4 regions of the Streptomyces sp. NPDC102279 genome follow, and region 3 is predicted to be linked to each of the others. Evidence: riboswitches for the same ligand, from Rfam matches in the RefSeq annotation. Region 3 holds a riboswitch; each other region holds the start of a gene.
The links. A riboswitch is a leader RNA that binds a small molecule or an ion and turns the genes downstream of it on or off. The one in region 3 is predicted to bind cobalamin.
Positions count from the first base shown of each region.

Region 1 (2,192 bases), on a different contig from region 3:
GACCGTCGTCATCACCGGCGCCGGAGACCGGGGCCTGTGCGCGGGCGGGGACATCCGCGTCGTCCACGACGACGCACGCGACGGGGACGGCACCGCGTCCGCCGCGTTCTGGCGCGACGAGTACCACCTCAACGCCCGCATCGCCCGCTTCCCCAAGCCGTACGTGGCCGTGATGGACGGCATCGTCATGGGCGGCGGCGTCGGCGTCTCCGCGCACGGCAGCGTCCGGATCGTCACCGAGCGCTCGCGGATCGCCATGCCGGAGACCGGTATCGGCTTCGTCCCCGACGTCGGAGGCACCCACCTGCTCGCCCACGCCCCGGGCGAGCTGGGCACCCATCTCGCCCTGACCGGCACGTCGGTCACCGCCGGCGACGCCCTGCTGTGCGGCCTCGCCGACCACTTCGTCCCGTCGGCCGCCCTCCCCGCGTTCCTCGCCGAGCTGGCGGACCGGCCCGTACGGGAGGTCCTGGCCCGTCACACGCGGCAGCCGCCCCACGCCCCGCTGACGGACTGCCGCGAGTGGATCGACACCTGCTACCCGGCCGACACCGTGGAGGAGATCCTCCGGCGGCTGGACGCCTTCGGGGATCCCGCGGCCAAGGAGGCGGCGGAGACACTGCTCAGTCGATCGCCCACCGCGCTGAAAGTCACCCTGGCCTCGCTGCGCCGGGTCCGTCGATCGGGCCCACTGGAAAACGTCCTGAACCAGGAGTACCGCGTCTCGTGCGCGTTCCTGACCGCTCCCGACCTGGTGGAGGGCGTCCGGGCACAGATCATCGACAAGGACCGCGACCCGCGCTGGACCCCGGCCACCCTCGCCGAGGTGACCGACGCGGACGTCGAGCGCTTCTTCGCCCCGCTCGGCGAACGCGAACTCGGGCTCGTGGTAACCGGTATCGCCACGGAGGCGGGCGGAGCGGGCGCGTGACGGCTTCAGCCGAACGCCGGGGCCGGGTGAGCCGTTCACCCACCGCCCCCGCCGACCGGCCACCTGGTGCGAGAGGAAGATCACGCCAGGTGGGGCGGTCTTGGCCATGTACTCGCCACGCGGTACGGTCGGTCAGATATCGATGACGTCAGGACGGAAGCCGGTGGGAAATCCGGCACGGTCGCGCCACTGTGAACGAGACGCTCCAGCACGCTGGACGCCTCGCAAGTCAGACCCGTAGGCGTCATCCAGTGCACCACCGAGATGGGACGCGAACTCCCGAGGAGGTCCTGCCATGGCGCAGACCGTCGCCCAGCCGACAGCCACCACCCCCGTAGTACCCGCCAAGTTGCCGCTGAAGGCGATTGCTCCCTGGGCGGTCTTCTTCGGCATCCTGATGCTGGTCCTGCTCTACTTCGTCGGCGCTGAACAGGGCGCCACCGCCGTCGTCTCGGGCGAGAACGTCCACGAGTGGGTGCACGACGCCCGCCACCTGCTCGGCTTCCCCTGCCACTGACGCGAGGGACAGAGCACACTCATGAACTCCGCAACGGTAAGAAACCTGCTCGTGCGCGGCATGCTCGCCGGCCTCGCGGCCGGCGTGCTCGCGCTGGTGGTCGCCTACTTCCTCGGTGAACCGAGCGTCGACAGCGCCATCGGCTTCGAGGAGGCGCACGCACACGCCCACGAGCACGAGGTCGAACTCGTCTCCCGCAGCCTGCAGTCCACCGCCGGCCTGGCCACCGGTGTCCTGCTCTACGGCATCGCCTTCGGCGGCATCGCCGCGCTCGCCTACTGCTTCGCCCTCGGCCGCGTGGGCCGGTTCGGAGCACGCGCGACCGCTCTCCTGCTGTCGGGCAGCGCACTGCTGGCCGTCTACGTCGTGCCCTTCCTGAAGTACCCGGCCAACCCGCCGTCGGTCGGCGACCCCGACACCATCGGCAAGCGGACGACCCTGTACTTCCTGATGATGGTCCTCAGCGTGCTGCTGGCCGTCGCCGCCACCATCCTCGGCAAACGGCTCGCTCCGAGGACCGGCACCTGGTACGCGACCGTCGTCGCGGTGGCCGCCTTCGCCGTCGTGATCGGCCTGGCCTACGAGTTCCTGCCCGTGATCAACGAGGTCCCCAACGATTTCCCGGCCACCCTGTTGTGGCGGTTCCGGCTCTCGGCCCTGGCCATCCAGACCGCTCTGTGGGGCGGATTCGGCCTGGTCTTCGGTGAGTTGGCCGAGCGCCTGCTGAACCCGAAACCCGCAGCC
Region 1 is NZ_JBIWLU010000001.1:612,685-614,876, reverse strand. Features, by position in the region: gene ACIRQH_RS02570 (enoyl-CoA hydratase/isomerase family protein) at 1-931, shown strand, start outside; cobalamin riboswitch at 1,040-1,186, shown strand; gene ACIRQH_RS02565 (CbtB-domain containing protein) at 1,227-1,448, shown strand; gene ACIRQH_RS02560 (CbtA family protein) at 1,470-2,192, shown strand, end outside.
Region 1: it holds a riboswitch for cobalamin, as region 3 does, so the genes downstream of both, ACIRQH_RS02565 (CbtB-domain containing protein) here and ACIRQH_RS38330 (cobalamin biosynthesis protein) in region 3, are expected to answer to the same signal.

Region 2 (2,192 bases), on a different contig from region 3:
GGGCTCCGCCGTCTGGTTGGCGGTGCGGTTGGCGGCGTCCTTGAAGGTCATCCAGCCGTTGCCGGTCTGCGCGAGGGTGCGCATCATGCGGCCGTACAGGTCACGGGCCGCGATGGTCTTCTTCGCGAGGCCCGCCTCCTCGGCCTTGCGGTAGGCGGCGTCGAACGCGTCGCCCCACAGGTCGACCAGCTCGGGCACGTCCGAGGGGGAGAAGAGCGACCAGACGCCGTCCTCGTTCACCCGGCGCATGAACTCGTCCGGGATCCAGTGGGCGAGGTTCAGGTTGTGCGTACGCCGGGCGTCCTCACCGGTGTTGTCGCGCAGCTCCAGGAACTCCTCGATGTCGGAGTGCCAGGTCTCCAGGTACACCGCGGCCGCGCCCTTGCGCCGGCCGCCCTGGTTCACCGCGGCGACCGAGGCGTCGAGGGTCTTGAGGAACGGGACGATGCCGTTGGAGTGCCCGTTGGTGCCGCGGATCAGCGAACCGCGCGACCGGATGCGGGAGTACGACAGGCCGATGCCGCCGGCGTGCTTCGACAGCCGTGCCACCTGGTGGTAGCGGTCGTAGATGGAGTCCAGCTCGTCCAGCGGGGAGTCGAGGAGGTAGCAGGACGACATCTGGGGGTGCCGCGTACCGGAGTTGAAGAGCGTGGGGGAGGACGGGAGGTAGTCGAGCCGGCTCATGAGCCTGTAGAGCGCGGAGACTTCGTCGACGGCGTGGGCCGTGTCGCCCTCGGCGAGACCGGAGGCGACCCGCAGCATGAAGTGCTGGGGCGTCTCGACGACCTTGCGGGTGATGGGGTGGCGGAGCAGGTAACGGCTGTGCAGCGTCCGCAGGCCGAAGTAGCCGAAGCGGTCGTCGCCTTCCGTGTCGATCAGCGCGTCGAGCCGTGCGGTGTGCAGCCGGACGAACTCGGCGGTGCGGTCGGCGACCAGGCCCTCACGGTGGCCGACGGCGACGGACTCGGAGAAGGTCGTGACGCCCTGGGACGCGGCCTCCGCGGCGATGCTGATGGTGAGCAGACGCGCGGCGAGCCGGGAGTAGACCGGGTCCTCGGAGATGAGACCGGCGGCCGCCTCGGTGGCCAGTTCGCGCAGCTCGGCCTCGTCGGCGCGGGCGGACCGGCCACGCAGTGCCGCGGCGGCGACCCTGCCGGGGTCGGCGTCGGTGAGGTCGGCGGTGAGGTCGGTCAGGGTCCGCAGCAGCGCGGCTCCGGGACCGTCGGTCTCCACCGGGGCCTGGTGCGCGGTGATTGAAGCCGGATCTGCTGGCGCGATGGTCACGTGGGGCTCTCCCTCGCTCGGCACGGGGCCTGTCGGGGAGCACGGGGGCACACGGAAGCGCTTCTGGGCAGCCAGCGCACCGCGTCCACCGGCCCATTCCGCGAGGCCCGGACGTCGTCGGCACCCGGGCCGGGTGGCCGGGGCGCGCTGTCCGCAGGTCCTCGGACTGAGACCTGTGCGGGCACGTCCAATACACGAACACGCACAAGTACACCGTTGCGGGACAGTTCCGGATTCGCACCGGATTCCCCTGCGACGACAGCGAGCATGAGCATACATCTTGTGCCGGGCTCAGGGAGCACCACCACATGTTGTGTCGTGTCGGTGCCGGAGAGCGCTACGGAGCGTGCCGGAGGGTCAACTCGTAGGTGAGCGGCCGGATGTCGTCGGGCTCCGGATCACGCCGTCCGCGCCGCCGCCCACGCCGTCGTCCTCGACGGCCGTGCGCCCGGGGGGCGTCGGCCGGCTTCCCGAGCCCACGCGGGCGGTTGCGCCGGACGGACACGGCGACGGGCCGCCGGATGTCCTCTCCGGCGGCCCGTGCCAGTGCGTCGCTTGCCCGCCCCGTTCCCGGGGTGGCGTGTCCTAGTGGCTCGCGCCCGCCGTGGCCGGCGGAAGCTTCGTCGTCACGCCGGGCTCGCCCGCGTCGACCGTGTAGTCCTCGGGAGACGTCTCGTCGATGCCGTCCGGCGCCTTGAGCGCCCGCAGGACGAAGGTGAGGACGACGGAGACGACCACGTTCATGACGAACGCCGTGAGGCCGATGTAGCCGATCTCCCCGATGCCGGGGATCTCCTTCGAACTGCCGCCGAAGTGCTTCTGCGTCGGCGAGGCCACCCCGTACGCGGCGAGCGTCCCGTAGACCATGCCGACCGCCCAGCCGCCCAGCAGCGCCCAGCGGTGGAACC
Region 2 is NZ_JBIWLU010000010.1:82,416-84,607, forward strand. Features, by position in the region: gene ACIRQH_RS25620 (ribonucleoside-diphosphate reductase subunit alpha) at 1-1,284, opposite strand, end outside; cobalamin riboswitch at 1,419-1,566, opposite strand; gene mctP (monocarboxylate uptake permease MctP) at 1,870-2,192, opposite strand, start outside.
Region 2: it holds a riboswitch for cobalamin, as region 3 does, so the genes downstream of both, ACIRQH_RS25620 (ribonucleoside-diphosphate reductase subunit alpha) here and ACIRQH_RS38330 (cobalamin biosynthesis protein) in region 3, are expected to answer to the same signal.

Region 3 (2,192 bases):
AGCAGGGCTTCGCCGCCCAGACCAGCGCCGCGACGGTCATCCTCGCCTCCGCACACATCGGCTTCTCCCTCTCCACCACCCACGCCGTCTCCGGCTCCGTGATGGGTGCGGGCCTCGGCCGCAAGGGCGGTGTGGTCCGCTGGTCCACCGCCACCCGGATGTTCGTCGCCTGGGCGCTCACCCTGCCCGCCGCCGCATTGGTCGGCGCGCTCGCCGAGTGGGTCACCGGCTTCGGCGCCTGGGGCACCACGCTCGTCGCCGTCTTCCTGGTCGCCTCCAGCCTCGCGATCTGGCGCCGCTCGCGCCGCGAGGTCATCGACCACACCAACGTGAACGCCGAGGAGCCCGCCGGCGTGGTCACCACGGCCATCGCCGCCGTCACCCCGCCCCCGGCCGGCACCGTGACCGACGAACTCACGGCCACCATCCCCGCACCCGCCGAGCCCACGGCGAACCCGTCGGCGCCGTCGCGCGTGGCCTGAGAACCGAAGGAAGAAACAGCATGCACATCGACTGGTCAGCCCTCGGGTCCGTCTTCGGGGTCAGTCTCGGAGCCACCGTCGTCCTCGTCGGCCTCTTCACCCTCGGCGTCGCCGGACTCTCCAAGAAGGAGTCGGGCCAGGGCGGTTCCGCCGTCGCGGCGGCCACCGGCGCCTACGTCTGCTTCGCGGCCTGCGCCGCGGCGGTGGCGTACGGCATCTCACTGATCATGAGCAAGTAACCCGGCACGAACGGCCCCGAACGGGCCGTTCTCGGGCAGCACTTCACCTGGGGTGCGGGACGGATCTCCGTCCCGCACCCCAGTGCTGTGTGGGGCTTCGCACACTCTCCCTCCGCAGGTCAACAGCAAGTTGACGGCCGTTCTCACCCCGTGGTGGACTGCCGGAGCCAAGTACGGCGGCATGAGAGGAAGCCGGTGCGAATCCGGCGCGGTCCCGCCACTGTCATCGGGGAGGAAACTCCCCGGGAGCCAGGAACTCTCGCCGCCGGTCTCGTCGAACCAGGGCGTGGACACCCTGAGTGAGGACATATCGCCATGCGCGGCTGCCTGTTGCCGGTCCTGACGTCCGTGAGAGTTCTGCCGCACCCCACGGCGGGCTGACCCCGTGCGGGCCGATCGCGTCTTCGCGTACGGTGCCGCCGCCGGCCTCCTCGGCGACCTGCTGCTCGGCGATCCCCGCCGGGCCCATCCGGTCGCCGCGTTCGGCCGGGCTGCCGGGGCCGTCGAGCGAACCCTGTGGCGTGACCACCGCGGGTGGGGCGCGCTGCACACAGCCGTGTGCGTGGGCGGTGCCACCGGCCTCGCCGCGCTCGCCGGCCGTTCCCTGCGTTCCTCGGGCGCCGCGTCCGTCGCCCTGACCGCCGCCGCCACCTGGGCCGTCGTCGGGGGGACCTCACTCGGCCGTGAGGCACGGGCGATCGGCGGCGCGCTCGCGGCCGGGGACATCGACGTCGCGCGGGAGCGGCTGCCGCATCTGTGCGGGCGCGACCCGCAGGCGCTGGACGCCGACGGTGTCGCGCGGGCCGTCGTCGAGTCGGTCGCCGAGAACACCTCCGACGCGGTGGTCGGCGCTCTGGTCTGGGGTGCCGCCGCCGGTGTGCCCGGACTGGTCGCCTTCCGCGCCGTCAACACGCTCGACGCGATGGTCGGGCACCGGTCCCCCAAGTACCGCCGCTACGGCTGGGCTTCAGCACGGCTCGACGACGTCGCCGGCTGGCCCGGAGCCCGGCTGACCGCCGCCCTCGCGACCGTGGCCGGGCCCGACCCGCGGGGCGCCGCTCGGGCCTGGCGGGCCGACGCGCGCAGGCATCCGAGTCCCAACGCCGGTCCGGTGGAGGCCTCCTTCGCCGGCGCGCTCGGCGTGCGGCTGGGCGGGACCCTCTCGTACGGGGGCCGGGTCGAGCACCGGCCCGTGCTGAACGACACCGGGCGCCCCGTCCGGGTCGCCGACATCGAACGGGCCGTACGGCTCTCCCGTCGCGTCGGCTGGCTGGCCCTCGGCGTGAGTGCGGCCGGACGCGTACTGCTGACCAGGAAGGGACGTACGGCATGAGCGGCGGACTGCTGATCGCCGGAACCACCTCCGACGCGGGCAAGAGCGTCGTGACCGCCGGGATCTGCCGGTGGCTGGTGCGCCAGGGCGTGAAGGTCGCGCCGTTCAAGGCGCAGAACATGTCCCTGAACTCGTTCG
Region 3 is NZ_JBIWLU010000021.1:4,139-6,330, forward strand. Features, by position in the region: gene ACIRQH_RS38320 (inorganic phosphate transporter) at 1-482, shown strand, start outside; gene ACIRQH_RS38325 (hypothetical protein) at 503-721, shown strand; cobalamin riboswitch at 859-1,003, shown strand; gene ACIRQH_RS38330 (cobalamin biosynthesis protein) at 1,107-2,054, shown strand; gene ACIRQH_RS38335 (cobyric acid synthase) at 2,051-2,192, shown strand, end outside.

Region 4 (2,192 bases), on a different contig from region 3:
CCCGCACCCTGCGCGACACCCCCGCCGACCTCATCAGCGTCAAGCTGGGCATCAACGTCGTCAACACCGACCTGATGCGGCTGCGGGCCTTCACTCCCGCCGTGCACGGCTTCCTGGACACCGTCCGCGAAGGTCATCCCACCGCACCGCTGCTCGTCGTCTCCCCGATCCTGTGCCCCATCCACGAGGACACTCCCGGCCCGAGCCTCCCGGACCTCGCGGCGCTCAGCAGCGGACGCCTGCGGTTCCGCGCCGCCGGCGACCCGGCCGAGCGCGCGAGCGGGAAACTGACGCTCACGATCATCCGTGCCGAACTCGCCGGGATCGTGGAACAGCGGGCCGCCGAGGACCCGAACCTGTACTACCTCGACGGGCGGGAGCTGTACGGGCAGACGGACGCCGCCGAGCTGCCGCTGCCCGACGCGCTCCACCCGGACGCCGCGACCCACCGGCGTATCGGCGAACGGTTCGCGAAGCTCGCCTTCGGCGGCACCCGGGGCTTCCCCGGCCCCTCCGCCTGAAGCCGGCGCCCGACGAGGGAATCCGGCCGCGTGTCACCCGGGCCGTCGGCCGCCCTCCGTGTGCCGGGTGACGTGCGCCGATACACGCCCGGACCTCTCGAACGACGGTCCGGGATGTGGGCGTTGTCCCCAGCACGGTGCTCGTCCGCATAGGCTGACGTCCGCAGCTGGTTCGCCCCGTCCGCCAGACGGGATGCGTCGTAAGAGGGAACCCGGTGAGAATCCGGGACTGCCCCGCAGCGGTGAGCGGGAACGACCGCCGTCATACGCACTGGGCCCGGCCGGGTCTGGGAAGCGACGGCCAGTAGGTGACCTCCGTCCGGAGGGCGTGCCCGCGAGTCCGAAGACCTGCCCGCTGCCCGTGCGCGACCCATCGCGCGCGGACATCCCGGTGACCTCGTGGGCGGGTCGGCGTACATACCTGGCAGGACCTCCGCGCTCCGGCGCGCCACCTCCTCCCGCCCGGTGCGTCACCCTTCGCGCTCACGTGTCCCATCGGGATCCAAGGAGACATCTCGCGAAGGAGATTTCCGTGACAGCCAAGACCGCAGCCGCGGCAGCACGGGCCACCGTGTACGGCTACCCCCGCCAGGGTCCGAACCGGGAACTGAAGAAGGCGATCGAGGGCTACTGGAAGGGCCGCGTCAGCGCCGACGCCCTCCGCGCCACCGCCGCCGAACTGCGCAGGTCCACCTGGCGGCAGCTGGCCGAGGCCGGCATCGACGACGTGCCGACCGGCGATTTCTCGTACTACGACCACGTCCTTGACACCAGCGTCATGGTCGGCGCCGTCCCCGAGCGCCACCGGGACGCCGTCGCCGCCGACGCCCTCGACGGCTTCTTCGCCATGGCCCGCGGTACCCAGGACGTGGCGCCGCTGGAGATGACCAAGTGGTTCGACACGAACTACCACTATCTCGTCCCCGAGTTGGGCCCGGACACCGTCTTCACCGCCGACTCCTCCAAGCAGGTCGCCGAACTCAAGGAGGCCCTGGCGCTCGGCCTGTCGGCCCGTCCGGTCCTGGTCGGCCCCGTCACCTATCTCCTCCTGGCCAAGCCCGCCCCCGGTGTGTCCGCGGACTTCGACCCGCTGACCCTCCTCGACCGGCTGCTGCCGGTCTACACCGAGGTGCTCGCCGACCTGCGCGCCGCGGGTGCCCAGTGGGTCCAGCTCGACGAACCGGCTCTCGTCCAGGACCGCACGAACGCCGAACTGAACGCCGCCGAGCGCGCCTACCGCGTCCTCGGCACTCCCACCGACCGTCCCAAGCTGCTCGTCGCGTCGTACTTCGACCGGCTCGGGGAGGCTCTGCCCGTTCTCGCCAAGGCCCCGGTGGACGGACTCGCCCTCGACTTCACCGACGCGGCCGCCGCCAACCTGGACGCGCTCGCGGCCGTCGGCGGTCTGCAGGGCAAACGGCTCGTCGCCGGTGTCGTCGACGGCCGCAACATCTGGGCCAACGACCTGGAGAAGTCCCTCGCCACACTGGGCACCCTGCTGGGTCTGGCCGGTCAGGTCGACGTGTCCGCGTCCTGCTCGCTGCTGCACGTGCCGCTGGACGCCGCCGTCGAGCGCGACATCGAACCGCAGGTCCTGCGCTGGCTCGCCTTCGCCCGCCAGAAGACCGCCGAGATCGTGACGCTCGCCAAGGGGCTGTCGCACGGCACGGA
Region 4 is NZ_JBIWLU010000004.1:28,483-30,674, reverse strand. Features, by position in the region: gene ACIRQH_RS09950 (GDSL-type esterase/lipase family protein) at 1-521, shown strand, start outside; cobalamin riboswitch at 673-892, shown strand; gene metE (5-methyltetrahydropteroyltriglutamate--homocysteine S-methyltransferase) at 1,054-2,192, shown strand, end outside.
Region 4: it holds a riboswitch for cobalamin, as region 3 does, so the genes downstream of both, metE (5-methyltetrahydropteroyltriglutamate--homocysteine S-methyltransferase) here and ACIRQH_RS38330 (cobalamin biosynthesis protein) in region 3, are expected to answer to the same signal.